DNA from 2 places in the Lysinibacillus sp. genome. Region 2 is predicted to be linked to the other one. Evidence: predicted binding sites of a transcription regulator. Region 2 holds the regulator's gene; the other holds the start of a gene.
The links. The regulator Rex, encoded in region 2, represses fermentation and respiration genes when NADH is low (regulators of the CRP and FNR family bind a similar motif). The targets are predictions, from matches to a motif close to TTGTGAAATATTTCACAA.
Positions count from the first base shown of each region.

Region 1: a site for Rex is predicted at 1,448-1,465, ahead of RT445_RS07000 (cytochrome ubiquinol oxidase subunit I). Genes of this name have one in related genera too.

Region 1 is NZ_DAMDAY010000021.1:10,010-13,719, reverse strand. Features, by position in the region: partial or broken gene RT445_RS07015 (thioredoxin family protein) at 1-41, shown strand, start outside; gene RT445_RS07010 (diacylglycerol kinase) at 114-1,028, shown strand; gene RT445_RS07005 (hypothetical protein) at 1,059-1,373, shown strand; gene RT445_RS07000 (cytochrome ubiquinol oxidase subunit I) at 1,716-3,062, shown strand; gene RT445_RS06995 (cytochrome d ubiquinol oxidase subunit II) at 3,059-3,710, shown strand, end outside.
Region 2 is NZ_DAMDAY010000041.1:242-20,881, reverse strand. Features, by position in the region: gene RT445_RS10790 (non-ribosomal peptide synthetase family protein) at 1-1,991, shown strand, start outside; gene RT445_RS10785 (4'-phosphopantetheinyl transferase family protein) at 1,988-2,644, shown strand; gene RT445_RS10780 (ABC transporter substrate-binding protein) at 2,702-3,712, opposite strand; gene RT445_RS10775 (ABC transporter ATP-binding protein) at 3,723-4,484, opposite strand; gene RT445_RS10770 (FecCD family ABC transporter permease) at 4,489-5,538, opposite strand; gene RT445_RS10765 (flagellin N-terminal helical domain-containing protein) at 6,080-7,939, shown strand; gene groL (chaperonin GroEL) at 8,298-9,929, opposite strand; gene groES (co-chaperone GroES) at 10,058-10,342, opposite strand; gene RT445_RS10750 (CPBP family intramembrane glutamic endopeptidase) at 10,513-11,277, shown strand; gene tatC (twin-arginine translocase subunit TatC) at 11,367-12,191, opposite strand; gene RT445_RS10740 (twin-arginine translocase TatA/TatE family subunit) at 12,209-12,394, opposite strand; gene RT445_RS10735 (redox-sensing transcriptional repressor Rex) at 12,561-13,196, opposite strand; gene RT445_RS10730 (ABC transporter ATP-binding protein) at 13,448-15,388, shown strand; gene tsaD (tRNA (adenosine(37)-N6)-threonylcarbamoyltransferase complex transferase subunit TsaD) at 15,821-16,837, opposite strand; gene rimI (ribosomal protein S18-alanine N-acetyltransferase) at 16,837-17,289, opposite strand; gene tsaB (tRNA (adenosine(37)-N6)-threonylcarbamoyltransferase complex dimerization subunit type 1 TsaB) at 17,282-17,989, opposite strand; gene tsaE (tRNA (adenosine(37)-N6)-threonylcarbamoyltransferase complex ATPase subunit type 1 TsaE) at 17,986-18,435, opposite strand; gene RT445_RS10705 (hypothetical protein) at 18,637-18,975, opposite strand; tRNA gene RT445_RS10700 (tRNA-Asp) at 19,441-19,516, opposite strand; gene RT445_RS10695 (M24 family metallopeptidase) at 19,672-20,640, shown strand, end outside.

The DNA.
Region 1 (3,710 bases), on a different contig from region 2:
AGGATTTTAAAAAGCAGGTAACAAACGCTTTACAAAAATAACAAAAGCATGGCAACATTTCGACGTATAATTCGTTGAATGAAATAGAATCTTATGAAGCAGGAAGGTATGTTATGAAACGAGCAAGAATCATTTATAATCCTACATCTGGACGCGAAGTGTTTAAGAAACATCTACCAGAGGTGTTGGAAAAACTAGAGGTAGCAGGCTATGAAACATCCTGTCACGCAACAACATGTGAGGGTGATGCAACGCTTGCAGCAAAAAATGCGGTAGAACGCGGTTTTGATATCATCATCGCAGTTGGTGGAGATGGCACATTAAATGAAGTTGTTTCAGGTGTAAGTCCATTTGAAAACCGTCCGAAAGTTGGTCTAATTCCGATGGGCACTACAAATGATTTTGCCCGTGCCGTGCATATTCCTCGAAATATTGATGAGGCAGTAGACATTATTATTCAAGGCGACACATTACCTGTTGATGTGGGTCTATTAAATGGTGAACGCTATTTTATCAATATTGCTGCTGGAGGACGCATTACGGAGCTAACATATGAAGTACCAAGTAAAATGAAAACGATGCTTGGTCAGTTAGCTTATTATTTAAAGGCAGTAGAAATGATCCCTTCAATTAAGGCCTCGCACATGCGCATCGAATATGATGGCGAAGTGTTTGATGGTGATGCCATGATGTTCCTATGTGGATTAACGAATTCAGTTGGAGGCTTTGAAAAACTAGCACCTGATGCAAGCATTAATGATGGATACTTTACATTGCTAGTACTAAAAAAAGTAAGCCTCCCAGAGTTTATTCAACTAGCTGCGATGGCCTTAAGAGGCGAGCACCTGAATGATGATCGCGTCATTTACAAAAAAGCTAGTGTCGTCAAAGTGACAACTGAAAATGAGGTACATCTCAACCTAGATGGCGAATATGGCGGTGACGCACCTGCTACATTTGAAAACCTGAAGCGTCACATTGAAATCTTTGTTCCTCTTGCTGATATTCGAGAAGAAGACCGAATTTAAATATTATAAAGCTCATCCAGTATAGTGTGGATGAGCTTTTTTCATAATGTGTGGGCACCCGCTCAAAAGGAAGCCGGAAGCGCTCATAAAAGTGTGGCACCCGCTCGAACGGAAGCCGGAAGCGCTCAAAAAGGTGTGGCACCCGCTCGAAAGGAAGGCAAAAGCGCTCAAAAAGGTGTGGCACCCGCTCGAAAGGAAGGCGGAAGCGCTCAAAAAGGTGTGGCACCCGCTCATAAGGAAACCAAAAGCGCTCATAAAAGTATAGGACCCGCTCCAAAAGAAAGCTCACCCCAATTAACTTCAATATACAATCAAAAGAAACTTACGAAGCAAGAAAATTCCTGAAAATCCATTCTATCCATTTTCCCTAACTAGAATAAAATCCATTGAAATCCCGGTTTTATCATTTAGAACTGGAATTGTGAATGAATTTAGAAAAATGTTTGGCGAATGTGCGTATATTACTTGAACAAAATTTGAAACCTTAATAATAGGCTGAAATTTCAGGCCGTTATTAAGGTTTTTTTCGTTGTAATAGTGGAAAATGGGGGTATGGATAAGGGAAAGGAAGTGTTGCCTTTGTATAAGTCACAAGAAAAGAAGCTTATATGGCTAAGCTTTGGTGTTGCAATTATTATGCTACTTTCCATTGTTGGAAGAATATTTGGAAGTTAGGGGGGCAATGAGATGATTAATGAATCAGCAGTCTTTTGGAGTCGAGCCTTAACGGAGTTAACATTATCGTTCCATATTATTTATGCAACGATTGGTGTGGGTGTCCCGTTAATGATTATGATTGCACAATGGACTGGGTATAAAAAGAATGATGAGCATTATATCTTAATGGCAAGACGTTGGGCGCGTGGTTTTGTTATTACTGTGGCAGTTGGTGTTGTAACAGGGACTGCCATTGGCTTACAACTTTCTTTATTGTGGCCTAACTTTATGCAGCTAGCTGGTCAAACCATTGCATTACCACTATTTATGGAAACGTTTGCATTTTTCTTTGAAGCAATCTTCTTGGGCATATATTTATATACATGGGACCGCTTTGATAGTCAGAAAAAGCATATGCTATTGTTAATCCCTGTTGCTGTGGGAGCATCAATGTCAGCGGTATTCATTACAATCGTCAATGCTTTTATGAATGCGCCGAGAGGATTCGATATTGTAGACGGTGAACTTGTTAATATACAACCTTTTCTTGCAATGTTTAATCCAGCCATGCCGACAAAGGTGGCACATGTGCTCGTTACAGCGTATATGACATCGGCCTTTGTGCTAGCAGCTATTGCAGGATTTAGAATGCTAAAAGGTTCTAAGCATGTATACCATAAGAAATCTTTACTTTTATTAATGAAAATTGGCTTGATCTTCTCCATAGCAGCAGCGGTGATTGGAGATTTTTCAGGAAAATACTTAGCCGAATATCAACCGGAAAAACTTGCCGCAGCAGAATGGCATTTTGAAACAGAAGGTAAAGCTTCTCTTGTACTATTTGGTGTATTAGATGGAGAAGAAGTAAAATATGCAATCAAAATTCCGTATGCTTTAAGCATTCTTGCACATTTTAATCCTAATGCAGAGGTAATCGGCTTAGATCAATTTGCGGAAGAGGATCTACCACCACTCTATATTCATTATCTCTTCGATATCATGGTTTCCATCGGTATGTTTATGGTGCTAGTTTCATTACTTTATGTTGTAGGGAAGGCACGGAGATGGCAGTTTATTCATTCACGATGGTATAGATGGATTATTGTAGCGGGAGGACCACTGTCCATCATCGCCATTGAAGCGGGATGGTGGCTTGCAGAAGTGGGACGACAACCATGGATACTTTATGGTTTGATGCGTACACCAGAAGGAGCTACTACGAGTGATCATGTGGATTTAATGATGCTATTATTTGCAGGTGTTTATGCTGTATTAGCTGTAGGAAGTATTGTTGTATTGGTACGAATGTTTAAAAAGAATCCAATCGAACGTGAGATTGAAGATCGTCACTCTGAAAAAGGCGGTGACATTCTATGACGTTAGAGATATTAGGTATTTCAGTATTATGGATTTTTCTATTTGGCTATGTGATTGTCGCATCAATTGATTTTGGTGCTGGCTTCTTTAACGCCTATAGTCTCCTTATTGGTAAAAATCACATTTTAACAAATATTATTAAACGTTATTTATCGCCAGTCTGGGAAGTAACTAATGTCTTTTTAGTATTCTTCTTTGTAGGAATCGTAGGATTTTTCCCGCAAACTGCTTTTTATTACGGAACGATTTTACTTGTACCAGTCAGTATTTCACTTGTGTTATTGGCAATTCGAGGCTCCTACTATGCCTTTGAATCCTATGGAACACGAGGACATATAGGATATACACTGACATATGGTGTGGCAGGTTTATTAATTCCCGCTTCCTTGTCTGTGGTCTTTGCCATTGCGGGTGGAGGCTATGTTGATCTAGTCGAAGGGCAACCTGTGCTAAACTATTGGACTTTATATACAAGTCCATTTGCATGGAGTATCGTAGTGCTAAGTATCGCTGCTGTATTGTATATATCGGCTGTATTTTTAACTTGGTATGCCCATAAAGCAAATGACAAAGAAGCAACGAAACTGATGAGAAAATATGCACTTGTGTGGGCAGCACCGCTTATGATTAGTGCTCTGGGCATTATGT
Region 2 (20,640 bases):
CAGAGGAACAGCTTTGCCCTGTTCATGTAACAGGAGAGTTATGTATTGCAGGTGTTGGTTTAGCAGCAGGTTATTTACATCAGCCTGAGAAAACGGCTGAGGTCTTTGTTCCACATCTATTGAAACCAAACAAAAAAATGTATCGAACAGGTGATTTAGTTCGCCTATTGCCTAGCGGTAATATCGAATTTGTCGGACGTAAGGATTCACAAATCAAAGTAAGGGGCTTCCGTATTGAGCTTGGAGAAATTGAAACCGTATTAAGTAATCATCCAAGCATTCAAGAAGTCGTCATTATTGCAAAGAAAATGTCTGATGGTAATAATCATTTATTTGCCTACTATACGGTAGCAAGTGGTATGCAGCTTGACGAAGATATGTTAAGAGATTACTTAGCGAATCTTTTACCTGATTACATGGTGCCTGAGCGTTTTATGGAATTACCTGAAATGCCTCTATCTCCTACAGGAAAAATTGATCGAAAACAATTAGCCTCACTGGAAGTAACCTTATCAAGAAGCACTACATATATTGCACCAGAAAATGATACACAGCGTATGCTAGCTGGCGCATGGGAGTATGTGCTAGGTATCGAACCAATAGGTATTCACGATAATTTCTTCCACATTGGGGGACATTCTTTAAAAGTATTGGAAATTCTTGTACAAGTGAAAAAGCATATACCATTCTTAAAAATCCAGGACTTTTTCCAGTATCAAACAATTGCGGAGCTCGATCAATATATTCGTAGCTATCAGCCTGAAGCTGTTGATGTTCAGGAAAATGCAGCTCCAATTATTTTCAAGGATCTTATGGAACCAAGCCCGTTAGAAGTCTCACAAACTGCGAAACCATTGCCAATGACTTCCGTATTATTAACAGGGGCCACAGGTTATTTAGGTAGCCATGTATTATACGAGCTGTTAACTACAACTGCTGCACATATTTATTGTCTTATTCGACCAAGTGCTCATGTAACAATTGAAGAAAAGCTAATAGACAGTATGCAATTTTATTTTGGCAGTGCTTTTGCTGATCAGATAAAAGGCCGTATTACTGTTATCCAAGGCGACTTAGGAAAGCAACGCCTTCAATTATCTGATGCCGATGAACAAAAGATAATGGAAGAAATCACTACCATCATTCACTGTGGTGCAGATGTACGTCATTTCGGTGCGACTGACCACTTTAATAATGTGAATGTTAACGGTACTCGCTATTTGCTGGAAATAGCCAAAAAGAAACCAGGTGTACATTTCCATTACGTATCAACAATTGGTATTCCAGAGGAGTTAGCTGCCCTTCAATGGGGACCAAATGAAGAAAAAGGGAATTTTAATTACGACGTGAAATTGGATAATGTTTATACACAAAGTAAGCTAGAGGCAGAAAATCTTGTTCGAAATGCGGTTCAAGATGCAATTCCTGTTTCCATCTATCGTGTAGGTAATTTAAGCTGTCATTCTGAAACGGGAAAATTCCAACGTAATATCGATGATAACGCCTTTTACCGTATGATTAAATCAATGCTTTATTTAGGTAAGACACCTACGGCACAATGGCATGTTGACTTTACCCCAATTAATTATGCAAGTCAGGCCCTCGTTTCTCTGGCAGCACAATCAGCGGTGAATGGTCATGTCTTCCACTTATGTAACCCTGTGTCGATTACTTATTTAGAATTAATCGACACTATTAAGGAACTCGGTTATGACTTAACAATTGTGTCTACTCAGGAATATACAAATTGGTTATTAAATGGTGAGCATTCGAAAGATGTACAGGAATTTTTATCATTAGCTATTGCACAGCTTGAAGGTGATGGAGCAAGTGACTCACCGTTTATCTTCAATTGCAAAAAAACTCTAGAATTTTTAGCTAATACGAAAATTGAATGTGCAGTACCAAATACAGCTTTTATTCAAAGAATGCTTCAATACGGCATTGATACAGGCTACTTCCCTGAACCACAACAAGTCAACATAAGATGATTCAACAGGATATACAACTATTTGCCACGCCTCTAGGGCCTCAGTTAACACCATCAGAATGGGATACTTTCAGCAAAGTACTCCCTTCTGATGTGAAAAAAAAGCTTAATCAATACAAGCATTGGCAGGACCGTCAAAGAGCATTACTAGGTAAGACTCTCATCAGATGGGCTCTTCTTCCATATTTAGATGATGCCTTATTACACACGGCACAGGATGAACATGGTCGCCCTTATATTGCAGGCCATCCCCATTGGCAAGGTGATTTTAATCTTTCTCATTCTGGTGATTGGATTGTGTTAGCCGTAACACCTAGTGGGCGAGTAGGCATCGACGTTGAAGAAATAAAGCCTGTGAGTAAAGAGCTCATGCACTATGCACTTTCCAAGGCAGAGCAACAATTAGTCTCTCATCAGTCTCACCATGTTTTTTATGAGCTTTGGACTTTAAAAGAAGCATTCTTTAAAACAGGCCTATTGCCGAGTCGTTCACCCCATTTGCTGGATACGGTTGATATTAAAAGAACAAGAAAAGACCTTTCAACACAGTTATTTTATCTCGATCCACTACACCCTGTATCTATATGCTGGAACAACGTATCCTCCACTATAAAAACCACAAAGTTAAATAGAGAGCAGCTTCTACAGAGATAACAAAAAAGCTATCCCATCATGTCCTTTATTCGACTCTCAGGGATAGCTCTTTCAATATTATTTAAATAAGTCAGGATACATTTCCTTAGCTAAGGCTTCCATTCCATCAATTGTGTTATAGCCATAACCGAACATATAATTATAATCTACAATGTACATTTGTTTATTTTTAATAGCCTTCATGCTTGAAAGTTTAGGATTAGCATAAATTTCTTCACGTACTTTTGTTAAATCAGAGCCATCCCAGTTAGGAAGAATTAATACATCTGGATCTGCTGCTATTAGTGTTTCGACACTTACATCACCTGTTTCATCTTTAAAAATATTCTCTAGCTTAACCATTTTGAATGCATCATTAAAGAATGTTTCATCGTGTGCTGGAAAGACAAAAAGCTCTTTTGGATCATTTGTATGCAAATAAGCAAATGTTTTCTCTTCTTTAATGCTTTCTAATTTTGAAGAAATATTTTGTTGTCTCCCTTTTAGTTCTTTAATAAAGCTATCCGCCTTATCTTGCACATTAAAAATTTCACCAATATTTTTGATATCATTGTAAATAGAATCATATGTACCACCTGTTACCGACGACTCTAAAACAAATGTTTTAATGCCCATTTCATTAAGTGAATCTACTGTACCTACTCCCCATTCAGCATTATCAAATAAGCCTCCGCGGCCAAATACTAAATCAGGGTCTGTTCCTAATGTAACCTCTTTGCCAACATATTCATCGCTTAAAATAGTCAGTTTAGCGTATTCCCCTTCCACAGATTTATCTACTGCACCAAAGTTTGCTCCAACACCAACAATTTTATCGCCCAATCCTAAATGTAATAATAATTCTGCAGCTGGACGTGTATTTGCCATAATTCTTTCAGGTGCTTTATCGAATACTTGATCTTTCTTTTCCCATGTTGATCCACCCTCTGTTTTTGAAAAGTTTTCAACTGTCAGCGGATAATGATCTCTAGCCTGTGTTTCCTCAGCTATATTTTTGGATGTGTTACCGCAAGCTGTTAATGTTAATAGCGCCGCTAGTCCGATTCCTATTAGTAGTTTTTTCTTCATCTTGCTCCTCCTATAGTCCATAAGCAAAACCTAATCCATTCGTCACTGGATTCGTAAACGTTTTACACTTTATATGATATAAAGCTTCTATTGTTTCTGGTGTTAAAACATCCTCTGGTACGCCATGTGCATAAACTTCGCCATCTTTAACTGCATAAAGATAATCACAGTAATGTGCTGCCATCTCTAAATCATGGAGCGCCGCTAATACACCAATGTTTAAACTTTTCACGCAGGATAGTATTTCAATTTGATAGCGAATATCTAAATGGTTTGTCGGTTCATCTAAAATCATAAATTGAGGCTGCTGAGCAATTGTTCTGGCTAAAATAACACGTTGTTTTTCACCTCCAGATAATGAAAGAAAACTACGTCCCTTATATGCTTGTAAATTCGTGCGTGTTAATGCCTCTTCCACAATGTCAAAATCCTTTTGATTATCTGACTCTAGCATTTTTTTATGAGGTGTTCTGCCTAACATCACCATTTGCTGTACCGTTAAATCAAAATGCATTTCATTGAATTGCCCAACAACACCCAAGTGCTGTGATATCTTTTTTTCGGGACTTTTCAAAACATCTAAATCATCTAAAAAGACCATTCCTTTTTGTGGCACAAGGCTTTTATAAATACTTTTTAATAAAGTTGACTTTCCACATCCATTTGGTCCGATTAAACCCACAAATTGCTGCTTATTCACGTGAATCGATATGTTTTTTACAATTTCCTTTTTGCCAATCTTTACTTCTATTTCTTTTGCTACTAATTCCATTGCTCTACCCTCCGAAGTTGTAACCTTTTTTTACAATCATATAGATAAATAATGGTGACCCAATGACAGAAGTAATGATGCCAATCGGTAATTCAACATTTTGGATTAATGTACGAGACAGAATATCTGCCCAAATCATGAAAAGGCCTCCTAAGAGTAATGTCCCTAACATTAATCGTTTATGATCTGCTCCGAAAATACCTCTCGTAATATGGGGAATAATTAAGCCGACGAAGCCAATCATACCTGCATAAGCGACCATTGTTCCTGTAATTAAAGAAGTTAGAATCATATATAATTTACGATAAACACTTAAATTGATACCTAATGTAATAGCTGATTCATCCCCAAGTAGCATCGTATTAAGCACTCGATGCTGGAACAAAAATAAGGTAGCCCCGAGTACAATCACAATGGTTAAAATCGGTGTTTTGTCCCAACTGGCAGAAGCTAAACTCCCCATCGACCAAAATGTAACTGTTTTAATGCCCTCAGCATTATTCGCAAAAAAGATGATAAGACTCGAAAATGAACTACATAAGGCACCGATGACAACACCTGATAAAACGAGTTTTACAGATGTGGCTTTACCCCCTATGCTAGATAAGATAAGCACAGCCATAGAAGTTATCATCGCCCCAGCAAACGCACCAAAGGCCACACCAAACTGCGCTAACAATGCACTACTACCAAATCCAACCAAAATGGCAAAAGTTGCTCCCAGCGAGGCGCCTGAAGAAATACCAAGTATGTATGGATCAGCCAGAGGATTTTGCACAACTGCCTGCATAACAGTCCCACATAATGCAAGTCCAATCCCAATCAATAAGGCAAAAATTACTCGTGGCATTCTGACTTGTAAAATAATATTCAAGTAGGATTCACTATCCACATTGTCAAGCGAGCCTAGCCTTCCATTGGTTATAGCATGAAGCAAAATATCCATTGATTGCTTAAAAGGAATACTAACCTGTCCTATTGATACAGAATAAACTGCAGAGACTATAATGGAGCCGATTAAAAGTAAAATAATAACATAATAAATAGTACCCATCCCTATTCTGTTAGCTTCCTGTTTATCCAAAATTTCACCTCTACCTATAAAATTAATCATTATTGATAACGATTATCATTATCAATATGTATTGTAAGTGATAATCTATTGAAAAACAACAGGAAAATTATTTTATTAGATTTTGCTTTAAAAGTACAAAAACCAGCTCTCAATTTTTATACTGAGAACTGGTTTTTTATATTTTAGTTAATCAAGTCGCTCTATGAGATAGATTACATCAATACTTTCATTTCTGGTGCTATTTCTGTTGTTAAGAATAGCGCATATACAGATACTACGCTTTGTAGAGTTAGGCAAATAGCTTTTGCAAATCTATCAAGCTTTTAAGCCTATTATTCTTTCCATAATTATTTACTACTTACAAATTCAATTTCATTGTCAAACAATTGAATATAATGGTCTGTAGGTAAACCTATATTAATAATGTTCCTTATAGTCAAAAAGTTAAATAAAATGTAAAATATATCTATAATTATTAACAATTATAATATAATCACAATTTAAAGGATGGGTTATATTTATGAGAATTAAACATAATAGTCCGGCACTGAATACTAACAACAAACTTAAAATTAATAAAGACAAAGCTACCAAAAGTTTAGAAAAATTATCATCAGGCTACAAAATTAACCGTGCTGGTGATGATGCTGCTGGTTTAGCAATTTCGGAAAAAATGAGAGGTCAAATCCGTGGACTCGATATGGCAGCAAAGAATATACAAGATGGTATTTCGGTAGTTCAAACAGCGGATGGTGGACTTCAAGAAATAACAGAAATTATACAAAGACAAAGGGAACTAATAGTTCAAGGTACTAACGAGACAAATACAGATAAGGATAAACAAATAATTGAAAATGAAATAAACCAACTTACTGAAGAACTTAATAGAATCGCCAATCAAACCGAATTTAATACAATTAATTTATTGGCACGAACTGATTATCAAGTATTAGCAGACCGTTCTGGACAAACAGTCAATGTAACTACAACAGGTCCATTTCCTTACAAAGTTATCAATAACGAGACTTATACTTACTTTCTGCCAAAAGGTACTACTGAAATACCTATATCAGTTCAATCTAATACGATTACTACAATTGATGATCACACTAATAATGATACTAGCATGTCGATTATTACACTTCCAGATGGAAGTCAAGGATTTAATGATTATGAAAAAAATGAACATATTCATACAAAAACAACTACGATATATGATAAAACTACTGGTAGGACACTTTTTCATGACCCTAGATTTACAGAGCTTGATATCACCAAGAATGGCAAGATAGACAGTGTATCTTTCGGAACAAATCTAACTCCTACTGGAATACTAAATGGAGAGTATCCAGATTTCGGGATGATTGATGACCGTACTATTTACATCGAAATTAATGGCGTTCAGCAAACACTAAAGGATTTTACCTTAATAAGTTCTAGTATTAATGGAAACTCAATTTCTGCAGTTTATAGTAAGGATGGCATTGAAGTTGAAAAGCTTATATCAACAGATGGCGTATCTTTTAAAGCAGAATTTAAAGTTAAAAATAATTCGGGGAATAATGATTCACAAATAAATGTTAGTACAAATTACTCCTCTAAATTCCAGTCATTTTATTCCATTTCTTCAAATTCAGGAGTTCCAATTGGACAAACAGCTTCAAATACTGAAATACCTGACTCAGGAACGGTTTTTGAATTATCAAATGGTTTAGTTGATTATAATTTTTCATTTCTAAGCGGCGGAAGTTATGTAAAACCTAATTCATTAACAACAGGAGATACATTGTTAACATCGTTAAATCCCATAATACCTTCTTGGGGAAGTAATGATTTTGATAACGGGGATACTCTAGAATTTGGCATCGAGTTAAATAGCTTTAATTTTAAAAAGGACGTATATTTACTTACAGATAAAGAAACGAGTACAATTGATTCTGTCGTTAAAACAGTTACAACTACTATTAAGGATATTGACTATATACCTCGAAAACTAGTCATACAAATGGGAGCTAATGAAAATCAGCATAGCTCTATTCCATTATTTAATGTAAGGCCTGACGAATTGGGGATAAATAACATAGGACTTCTTCCACCAAATACTCCTGATGACTCCCTATCTAAATTAGACAAAGGTTTAGAAAAAGTCACGAATTACAGATCTACATATGGTGCGATACAAAATCGACTAGAGAATGCCTATAATTTTGTAGTTAATACATCTGAGAATTTTCAAGCTGCTGAATCCCGTATCCGTGACACTGATATGGCGAAAGAAATGATGAATTTTACAAAAGATAATATACTAATACAAGCTGCTCAAATAATGTTAGCACAATCAAATAAACAACCTGAAGTCGTTTTACAATTACTTCAATAAAGAGAAGGCTAGTACTTAGCAGCTTTTTTTATTTATAAAGTTCCAATAAAAGATGAATTTTCTTGTTAATAGCTTCTTTTAATGAGGAAGAAGCTATTGCTTGTAGTTTTAAATGTTCACTTCCTTTATATTCTTAAACCATCTGTCTACAATAAAGTCATCGTTCACAAACTTTAAAAACGTAAAAAAACCACCTCTCATCAAATGTCCAGAAATGATGAGAAGTGGTATTTATTTTGCATATTAATTGTGAGTAATACTATTCATAAAAAGAAGTGTTGAAATGTGTATTTCAAGACTATCTATTGCTCGTAATTGTCTACTTTCAAAAGTCGTATAAACCCTTATCACAAAAGGATTACATCATTCCAGGCATACCGCCCATACCGCTCATATCTGGCATTGCTGGTGCTGCTTCAGGGATATCAGCAACAACTGCTTCTGTTGTTAAGAATAATGCTGCAACAGATGCTGCGTTTTGTAGCGCTGAGCGAGTTACTTTCGCTGGGTCTACTACGCCTGCCTCTACCATGTTTACCCATTCGCCAGTAGCTGCATTGAAACCAATGCCCACTTCTTCACGTTTTAGGCGATCCACGATGATAGAGCCCTCTAGACCAGCGTTATTAGCAATTTGGCGAACTGGTTCTTCTAAAGCACGTAGAACAATTTTCACACCTGTAGCTACATCGCCTTCTACAGCTTCAGCTGCTTTTTCCACAGCACCATAGACGTTAAGAAGAGCTGTACCACCACCTGATACGATACCTTCTTCAACAGCAGCACGAGTAGAGTTAAGCGCATCTTCAATACGAAGTTTACGTTCTTTTAGCTCTGTTTCAGTTGCAGCACCAACTTTAATGACTGCTACACCACCTGCTAATTTTGCAAGACGTTCTTGTAATTTTTCTTTATCGAATTCTGAAGTTGTTTCAGCAAGTTGTGCACGGATTTGAGTAATACGTGCTTCAATTGCGTCTGCACCGCCTACACCTTCAACAATTGTTGTGTTATCTTTTGTCACAACAACTTTTGCTGCACGACCAAGTGAAGAAATATCAGCTGATTTTAGGTCTAAGCCTAATTCTTCTGTAATCACTTGCCCACCAGTTAAGATAGCGATATCTTCTAGCATTGCTTTACGACGATCACCGAAGCCAGGTGCTTTTACTGCTACAGCATTAAATGTACCACGAAGCTTGTTCACTACAAGTGTTGCAAGAGCTTCACCTTCAACATCTTCAGCAATAATTAACAGTGGACGACCTTGTTGTACCACTTGTTCTAATAATGGTAATACTTCTTGGATGTTTGTGATTTTTTTATCAGTAATTAAAATGTATGGGTTATCAAGAACCGCTTCCATTTTATCTGTGTCTGTTACCATATAGTGTGAAGCATAGCCACGGTCAAATTGCATACCTTCTACTACATCTAATTCTGTTGTGAAGCCTTTAGACTCCTCGATTGTAATAACACCATCGTTACCAACTCGCTCCATTGCTTCAGCAATAAGTTGTCCAACTTCATCATCAGCAGCCGAAATAGCAGCGACTTGTGCAATTTCTTCTTTATTGCTTACAGGACGAGAAATCGCGTGTAATTCTGTAAGTGCAGCAGCAACTGCTTTATCAATACCTTTACGGATACCTACAGGATTTGCACCAGCTGTTACATTTTTCAAGCCTTCACGAATAATTGCTTGTGCTAATACTGTTGCTGTAGTTGTACCATCACCCGCAATTTCGTTTGTTTTAGAAGCAACTTCTGCTACTAATTTTGCTCCCATGTTTTCATATGGGTTTTCTAGCTCGATTTCTTTTGCAATTGTAACACCATCATTTGTAATTAGTGGTGAACCGAATTTTTTTTCTAATACAACATTACGTCCTTTTGGTCCTAATGTTACTTTCACTGCATTCGCTAATTTATCTACACCTTGTAACATTAATGAACGAGCGTCTTCTGAGAATTTAATATCTTTTGCCATGTGAATTTACCCTCCTGAAATGGAATATTCGTTAAGCTTCTTCAATATATTTATATCAATTTCACCTTATTGTCACTTATGTTAAGAAACAATAGGCAATCACCTTACTTAAGGTGCTTTACATGTTCTTATTCAATAATTGCAAGGATATCGCTTTCGCGTAAAATTAGGTATTCATTACCTTCAAATTTAACTTCTGTACCAGAGTACTTAGAGAAAATAATGTGGTCGTCAACTTTAACGTCAAGCTCTACACGTTGTCCGTTCTCTAATACACGACCTGTCCCAACTGCTACTACTTTACCCTCTTGTGGTTTTTCTTTTGCAGAGTCAGGTAGTACAATACCGAATGCAGATTTTTCTTCTACCTCGATTAGTTCAATTACAATACGATCTCCTAGTGGTCTTAACAAGTGAAACAACCTCCTAATAATAAATAATTGTTTAAATTTATTAGCACTCTATCTCAATGAGTGCTAACACAATTATTATGATAATCAATCGCTCTTTTTTTTGCAAGTCAGAACTTCGAAAAATTTTGTTTTCTTTCCATATTCCTCTACAATAGAAAGGAAGCATATAAATGGAAAGGATTTTGATTGTGACTAATTCTCAAAAAATAACGAAACATAAAAAAACAGCGCTGTATGTTTTGCTGATTTATATTCTTATGCAGATTTCAAGCAGATGGCTGCTCTTACCGTTCCATAAGCTCGTTATGAAGATAACTGGTCTAGCTTCTGAACAAGCGGCCCCCATTACGCAAGGCTGGTATATTGCCCTTAGTTTTGCTGTTGCACTCATTTTGAGCTTAATCCTTACATCTCGTGATAAAGCCTTTTGGAACATTTATCAAGGAAAAAAGGAAACGATACCTCTCACGATTGTTTGGGGGATCATCGGCTTCTTCCTGGTGTTCTTTGGTCAAATGATTGGTGCCGCCATTGAAATGGCTGTTTTTGGTATCGAAGGAGGCTCCCAAAATACCGCAGATATCGTTGCTATAGCAAAAGGAGCTCCTATTGCTATATTAGCAATTGTAGTATTTGGGCCCATATTAGAAGAGTTTGTTTTCCGAAGAGTTATATTCGGTTCGCTTGTCCAAACAACAAATTTCTGGGTGGCCGCAATCGTAAGTGCTATATTCTTTGCGATTATCCATTTCGACTTCTCTCATATCTTGCTTTATACTATTTGTGGTTTAATCTTTGCCTTTTTGTATCACAAAACAAAACGTATTTGGACTTCTATTATTGCACACGTCATGCTCAATGGTTTTGTAACACTTGTACAATTCTATGCAGAACCATTGCAAAAGTTTCTTCAAGAACTAGAAAAAATGCAATAATTTTTTGTAAAGCTATGTAAATTTATTGAAAAAAGGAATTGTAACAAAAAAAAGCTCGATGCCTATATTTTGGCATCGAGCTTTATTTATTACTGTTGATTGAATTCTTCTATTTGTCTTCTTTGCTGTTCAAGTGCCTCTTCAATCTGACGCTTTTGTTCAGCTTCCTGCTCTTCTTTTAATCGGATCTCCTCAGATTTAAGGTATTTTTTATAACCAATCCGAGAAATCATAATACTAATTTCATACAAAATAAACAAAGGTACCGAAACCATTAAATGTGACGCCAGCTCAGGCGGTGCAATGATAGCAGCACAGACGAATAAAGCAAAGTATGAATATTTACGGATACGTATTAACAAGTCAGGATTTAAAAGCCCAATTCGAGAAAAGAATAATACAACAATTGGTAACTGGAAAAGGAAACCAAACGGTATTGTGAGCTTAAACAAAAATGTAAAATACTCATGTATACCAATGGTTTGCTGTATGTCTAAATCATTTGATAAATTCATCATGAATTTTATGACATACGGGAATAGCAAAAAGTATGAAAAGGATAACCCTGCGATAAACAATAAAAATGAATACGGTATATAGCTTAAGGTTGCTCTTCGTTCTACCTCCCTTAGTCCAGGGCTAATAAACGACCATAATTGATACATTAACACAGGCGATGAAAGAATAAATGCTATTAAAAATACAATTTGGATATAAATTGCAAGCGGTGTTACTACGTCAAATGCATGGAGCTCTATATTATATTTTGCTCCAGTAGCTTGAAGGTATTTTACAAGCGGCTTTGCGACGAAAAAACCGCCAGCCATAGCTAGAACAAAGAAAACGGCAACAATGAACAGCCGTTTTCTTAATTCTTCTATATGCTCAATAACAGTTAGATCTTTTGGATTCATTCCTCAAACATCCTAACTTACTTATCTAGTTCTTTCTTTTTCTTATCATCATCATCTTCGTCTGCTAAACCTTTAGTAGCATTTTTGAATTCACGTAGTGTTGAACCAAATGCCTTACCAAGCTCTGGTAACTTTTTAGGACCAAAAATTAGTAACGCGACAACTCCGATAATAATGAGGCTCATAGGACCAATACCACCCATTACAGCCACCTCCTCTTTATATCCATCATTTTAACGCATAATTCGCCATTTTGCTAACTAATTATATGTGAAAGTTTTTCGTCACTCTCACAGTTTTTACCGCCTTTTATTTACAATTTCTATTTGACAGAAACGGTGAACTACACTTAAAAAATATGTATAATTTTCACTCTTCCTGATTACGAATTAAATAAATAAGCGCTTGCAATTCTACCGATAAATCAATAGTTAAGAGTTGCATTCTATCAGGTACTGTTAACCGCTCTGGTGTAAAGTTCAAAATGCCCTTTGCATCCATTGCCGCTAAGCGATCTGCCATTTTTTGTGCAGAGCGTGGCGAAACGGTTAAAATGGCAAGCTCTGCGCCATACTCCGCATATTTCTCCTCCAATAAATCTGGATGAAAAACAGGAATATTGCTAATCATTTTGCCATCCTTAGGCGCTTTTGAATCAAAAGCTACGACAATATGGGTATTATGGTTTTTTTGAAAATTATATTTTAATAATGCACTGCCCAAATTCCCCACGCCAATTAACGCTACTTTTGTTGTTTCATGCTGATCAAGCGTCTGGCTAAAAAATTGTAATAGATGCTGCACATCGTAGCCATAGCCTTTCTTCCCTAGAGCACCAAAGTAAGAAAAATCACGGCGAATGGTTGCAGAATCTATTTTCATCGCTTCACTCAGTTCCTTTGACGATATACGTTCCATACCTTCTTGTGCAAAGTTTTGAATAAATCGATAGTACAGAGGAAGTCTTTTTGTAGTGGCTTGTGGAATTTTTAATTCTTGTTTCAAACTTTTTCCTCCTTACAATGTACCTCAGTCCATTTTACTTTATATAACTAATAATTTTAATACATTCATCCTGAACTATATACTAAATTTTTGCTTACCCTCTAGTATTTCTCTTTAGTTAACGGCGCTTTTACGCAGCTAACTAAAAAGAAATCGTTTCAATCTTACATGACTGCTAGGAATAAGTAAAGCACCGACATTGCACGTAGATCGTTCATCCATTAAACTAAGGTAGAATTGAGGTGTCAAGAATGATTGTTTTACAGGTCAATCAACTAACAAAATCCTTTCTTGCAGATGAAATTTTAAGTGGCGTTAAATTAGAAGTTCAACACCGTGATCGCGTTGCCTTAGTAGGGCGAAACGGTGCAGGTAAATCGACATTATTAAAAATAATCGCTGGTCAAATGTCCTATGATTCAGGCGATATCATTATTCCAAAGGATATTCAGATTGGTTATTTAGAGCAGCATGCTGGATTAAATTCTACACTAACTATTTGGGATGAAATGATGACAATTTTCGAATCACTTTTAGCCCAAGAGCAAACACTACGCTCGCTCGAACAGCGAATGGCTGATCCTGCAGTATACGAAAATCCAACTGTCTATGCGAAAGTTATGTCTGAATACGATCAATTACAACATAATTTTAAGGATGCTGGTGGTTATCAATATGAGTCAGACATTCGCTCAGTACTTCATGGAATGCAGTTCTATCCAGAAGACTATGATAAACCAATTAGCTCACTATCCGGCGGACAGCGCACACGTTTAGCACTTGCTAAGCTCTTGCTTAGTAAACCTGATCTGTTAATTCTCGATGAGCCTACAAACCATTTAGATATCGAAACATTATCATGGTTGGAATCCTACTTAAAGAGCTATGAAGGCGCTATTTTAATTGTTTCCCATGACCGCTATTTCTTAGACCAAGTTGTTTCTATTGTCTATGAAGTATCCCGCCATCGTGTCACTAAATACACAGGTAATTATAGTGCTTATTTAGATGAAAAAGCTAAAAACTACGAACGAGATGTTAAGCTCTATGAACGTCAGCAAGACGAAAAGGCCAAGCTAGAGGATTTTATTCAAAAGAATATTGCTCGTGCCTCCACAACAAAAATGGCACAGAGTCGACGTAAAATGCTTGAACGAACTGAGTGGATGGATTCACCAGACGGTGATGAAAAATCTGCTAGTTTCGGTTTTACTATTGAAAGACAAAGTGGTAATGATGTTTTATCAGTTGATGATTTAACAATCGGCTATAATCTTCCTATTTCTAATGGCATCAACCTCCGAACTTTTCGCGAAGACCGGATAGCGCTTGTAGGTCCTAACGGGGTTGGTAAATCGACATTATTAAAAACAATTGTGAAAGACTTACCACCTATTTCAGGCGATATTCGCTATGGTACAAATGTACAAATTGGTTATTATGATCAAGAGCAAGCCAAGCTCTCAAGCAATAAAAGTGTCTTGAAAGAGCTATGGGATGAATGGCCGCTCATGAATGAAAAAGATGTTCGCACCGTATTGGGGCGTTTCCTTTTTAGTGGAGAAGATGTAGACAAAGTCGTATCCTCTTTATCTGGTGGAGAAAAAGCACGACTTGCTCTCGCTAAATTAATGTTGCAAAAGGCAAATTTTTTAATCTTGGATGAGCCTACAAACCACCTAGACTTAGATAGTAAAGAAGTGCTGGAAAATGCGTTAATCGATTATCCTGGCACGCTTCTATTTGTCTCACATGACCGCTACTTCATTAATCGGATTGCGACAAAAGTTGTTGAGTTATCTGGAACTGGGTCATTTGAATATTTAGGTGACTATGATTATTATGTGGAGAAAAAACAGGAACTATTGGAGCTAGCTCAAATGAAGGCAGCTTCTCAACCACAAGTACAGCAAGACCTTCCTGATAAAACTTCCACCTCTAAAATTGATAAAGAAGCAAAAAAACGTGAACGTCAAATTAAACGTTCTATCGAAGATTTAGAAGGTAAAATGCAAGAAACAACAGCTATTGTTGAAAATCTAGAGGAAGCCCTTTGCAACCCTGCTATTTTCACTGACCATGAAAAAATTTCACAGCTACAAAATGAATTAGCCACTGCTAAAGAACAGCATGAGCTATTGGAATTAGAATGGCTTGAGTTGAATGAGGAATTAGAAAATATTAATATGTAATTTGATTTAAGCCATATGCCTTCACATATGGCTTTTTTCTTTACTCCTCTTTATTTTTCATATATATTGGTCAAGTGCTATTTTTCGACAAAAAATGCCCACAGTTTTATACACACTAAAAATCTAGTAATACCAACATATCAACAGAGTTTTCCACATTGTCCACAACCAAAATTTATTTTATCCACATATATTCACGTAAAAAGAGCTACTATATATTGAATAATCACAAGTTATGCACAAGTTATCAACATTTTGTGCATAAGTACGCGTGTTCGCTATTTAGTTCAGTACTTTACCTGTGGATAATTTTCTGAAAAATTTGTCAATTAAACTTAAATAGTACATATTCTCTTAGCATCATTCTTATATTATCTACATATTTTCGACAATCAAAAAGAGATATCTAAAAAATAGATACCTCTTTCATCTCTACACCCAGGATTTTAACTCCATTCCTGGACGTCCATTCATCGTTAAATTTCCTCTAACGCCCGCTTCCAACATTGGCATAGCTGCAGCACCGATCATCGCCGCATTATCCGTACACAATTTAAGTGGTGGTACAAAAAACGGAATACCTTCCTTTGAAAATACAGCCTCTAATGAAGCACGCAAGCCTTTATTCGCGGCTACACCGCCTGCTGCAATGACCTGTTTCACTCGATATTGTCGAGCAGCTCGCAACGTTTTAGCAGTTAATACTTCTACAACACTTTCCTGGAAGCCTTTTGCAACAGCTGCAGGTGAAATGTCTTCACCTCTTTGATCCATATTATGTTTATAATTAATGACGGCTGATTTTAAGCCACTAAAACTAAAATCGTAAGAATCCTCTTCTAGCCATACCCTTGGAAATGGAACAGCCTCTTCGCCCTCATGAGCAAGCTGATCAATACGTGGGCCACCTGGGTAAGGTAAATTTAATACACGTGCCACTTTATCATAGGCTTCTCCAGCTGCATCATCTCGCGTTTCACCAATGACCTCGAAAGAACCATGTTCCTTCATATAGACAAGCTCTGTATGACCACCTGATACGACAAGTGCTAATAAGGGAAATTCCATTGGCTGAACGAGTGCATTTGCATAAATATGACCCGCAATATGATGTACACCAACAATCGGCAAGTTGTTTGCAAAAGCAAAAGCCTTAGCCGCATTAATGCCAATCAACAAGGCCCCTACTAGACCAGGACCCTCTGTAACAGCAACTGCATCTAAATCTTCTGGCTTTAACTTAGCTTGTGCTAATGCCTCTTCTATCACCATTGTAATTTGTTCGACATGATGACGTGAGGCAATTTCAGGTACAACGCCACCAAATCGCTTATGACTTTCTATTTGAGAAGCAACCACATTCGATACGATTTCATGTCCATTTCGAATGATTGCTGCTGCTGTTTCATCACAGCTCGATTCTATTGCTAATATCAATCCATTTTTCATTATAAATTCACCCACATGACAAGGGCATCCTCCCCGTTATCAGTATAATAGCCTTTACGTATGCCACCATCTTGGAACTGTAGCTTGCGATAAAGGTTTTGCGCAATGCTATTTGTCACACGTACCTCTAAAGTCATAACTTCCATTCCGTGTAAACGAGCTATTTGCATCGCCTCACGCATTAGCCCCTCGCCTATCCCTCGGCCACGTGCTGCTTCTATAACAGCTACATTTGTAATTTGGGCTGCATCTATAACCATCCACATGCCACAAAAACCAATAATAGTGTCATCTGCATCGATGGCTAATACATAGTGTGCATACTGATTTTCATGTACCTCATAGTAAAATGAATCTAGTGTCCATGGCACAGGAAAAGAAGCCACTTCAATTTCATAGACTGCAGGTACATCATCAGAGACCATTTTACGATAAGTTACAGTACTACTCATGTTCCTTCTCCTTCTGTTCTTTCAGCCAATTTGCCTCTGCTTCCGCAATACGTTTATATTGTGGGACAAAGTGATGGGTAGCTTCAACACTTGGAAGTTCCATTTTAGTCGCAACACGAATTACTTCCGCCGCTCGTGGCAAGTCAAGACTAAATGGTGCACGTACTGCTGTATCACCAAGAACTTCTACAATATTGTCCCAAAAAATATCTACATCTGTTCCCACAAACAAAATAGGTGCCTCTAATGCCTTCAAACGCTCTAATAAATCAGTGATATGTGTATGATAATCCTCGACAATAGCCTCTAATGCTTGGCCTTGATAAACGGCCGTATAGACATTGCCTCTTCTTGCGTCAAAAATTGGGCAAACCAACCCATTATATAAGGCGGCATTTGCAGCTAATGCCTTTAAACTAGATATCCCCACTAAAGGCTTCTGCAATGTCCATGCAAGGGTTTTGGCTAGCGTCACTCCTATACGGACACCTGTATAAGAACCTGGCCCTTCAGATACGGCAATTGCATCCAATTCGTTTGGTTTAATACCTACTCGAGCTAGTATCTCCTCAATAGCTGGCATCGCACCTGCTGAATGGGTTAATTTTATATTTTGTATCATTTCGGCCACCACTTTGCCATCCTTCACAACTGCAACAGAAAGCGGTGTATTCGCTGTTTCTATTCCTAACCAAATCATTTCATTAGCTCCTCACATAGTGCCTCATAGCGTTCCCCACGAGGTAATAATACAAAGCGTCGTTCATTTTCTCCGATTCGGTAAATCTCTATCGCCAAGCGATCCTGTGGCAAATCTTGTTCAATTAAATGTGCCCATTCGATCACTGATACCGCATCTCCATAAAACAATTCATCCCAACCAAGATCCTCATCACTTTCTGCTAACCGATAGACATCTAAATGATTAAAGGGTAACCTTCCCTCATACTGCTTAACAATCGTAAAAGTTGGGCTGTTGACTGTTCTTTTGACTCCAAGTCCCTTCGCTAAAGCTTTTGTAAATGTTGTCTTACCAGCGCCTAGATCCCCCTCTAATGTTATGGTGTCTTGCGCTTCTAGTAAATTTGCTAGCTTCACGGCAAAGCGTTCTGTATCATCAACTGAATTCATGATTATTTCATACATACTCTTTTTCCTCTCATCACTACATTACCTCTAGTTTACCTAAACTAGCGGAAATGTTCAAAGCATCCAATATGAATTATATCTTGCTGAAATGGTTCTAACTAAAGAAGCAATGTGTCTTGGCTTTGATATTGTGCTTGTAAGAAGGGTAACCATTGAATTAAAAAAACACGCCTTCTATTGTGAAGACGTGTCAACTATCTATCTATTGGAATGGCCTTTAACAGCAATAATCTCTTTATCAATTAGTTTATCATTCTTAAATTTCAATAAATAAGCCTGTGTCATCAGGATTTCATCATTCCACCGATATTCATTATTTTTGAGCTTTTTACCTGCGCCGCCTACTGTTTCTACTACTTCAATATATGACATATCATTTTTTAATTTCTCAAATTCTGCTTCATTCATATTTTTTTGCCAGTGATACGCATTTGATTCTTCTATCTCTATAATAGGATCTCCACAGCCTACCATCAATATCATGGAACCAATAAGCAAAGGTAAATAAAGACGTTTAAAAGAATAGTCTTTGCTCATATTAACACCTCCGTAGCCAATCCGATTACTTCTAATGTTTACCCCTAATTTTTATTTTAGAAACATATCTAATTTTACCTTATAGAAACGCCATCATTTATCGGTAATTTTTACTATCTTTAGATAATATTAAATATATGCAATAAGTTTTATTTATTACGCTTATAAAAAGCTTTTACAGCGATTAGACGTCTTTCTAAGAGAATTTGATGAGCTATTTAGGACGTTAGATGTTATTTTTTATAAAATAACGGTAGGTTCGTCATGAGTCCTTCGCCGACTATAAAGCTTTAAGCCCCAATGTTGATACGCTATGAACTAGGTCCTCATGAAGTTTAACATTGACGCTTCCAGCATATTTGAAAAAGTTCACTTTGGAGGTGTATAACTGAATGAATATCCGATTGAACACAAAAAAGCCCTTATGACTTTAACAATCATAAGGGCTATATATTTAATTATAAATGGCGGTCCCGACCGGGATCGAACCGGCGATCTCCTGCGTGACAGGCAGGCATGTTAACCGCTACACCACGGGACCTCTTTAAGACATTTATAAATATATCATAAAAAAATTAGATATGCAACAAATAATTTCATATTTTTTATTCAAAAATTATCTACGTATCTATTTTTTGTAGACTCTAAACATGATGCAAAATTTGCAGTATAGTTAACGTAAAGGGGGAAAATTATATGTCAAAATTAAACGAATTACGACAATCTTTACAAGGACAAGATACGGACGCAATTATTATTACAAACGCTCAGAATCGCCGTTATTTAACAGGGTTTACAGGCAGTGCAGGAACAGTTATCGTAACAAACACTCGCGCTCTCTTATTAGTAGACTTCCGCTATACACAACAGGCAAAGGATCAATGTAAAGCTTTTGAGGTTCTAGAAATTGATCGCAACCGTTTATATGAAACCATTCAGGAAATTTTTGAACAGGATTCAATTAAAACAGCAGGTTTTGAGCAACATCATGTTACATATCATAGTTATCAATTAATGAATAATAAATTGACAGCCACATTGAAGCCATTGTCTACTATTGTAGAAGATTTACGAAAGATTAAAACACCCGAAGAAATTGAAATAATAAAAAAAGCAGCATGGATTTCGGATGAGGCATTTAAATATATTTTAACTATCATTGAACCAGGCATTTCTGAACTTGATATTGCCCATGCATTAGAATCTCATATGCGAAAAAATGGTGCCACTGGGGCAGCCTTTGACATGATTATCGCTTCAGGTTATCGTTCAGCATTACCGCATGGTGTAGCGTCCTCTAAAGTAGTTGAGCAAGGTGATATGCTGATAATGGATTTTGGCGCTTATTTTCAAGGCTATCGTTCGGATATGACTAGAACGATTGCAATTGGGGAGCCATCAGACCACTTAAAGGAAGTATACCAAATCGTTTATGACTCTCTCCAACATGCCCTTTCCAAAATGAGAGCAGGTATTACAGGACGAGAGGCAGATAGCTATACTCGTGACTATATTACAGCAAAAGGTTATGGTCATAATTATGGACATGGTGCAGGACATGGTATAGGATTAGATATCCATGAAAATATATTTATGTCTACGGTCTGTGAAGATTTTCTAGAAGAGAATATGGTATTAACAGTTGAACCAGGTATTTATATACCA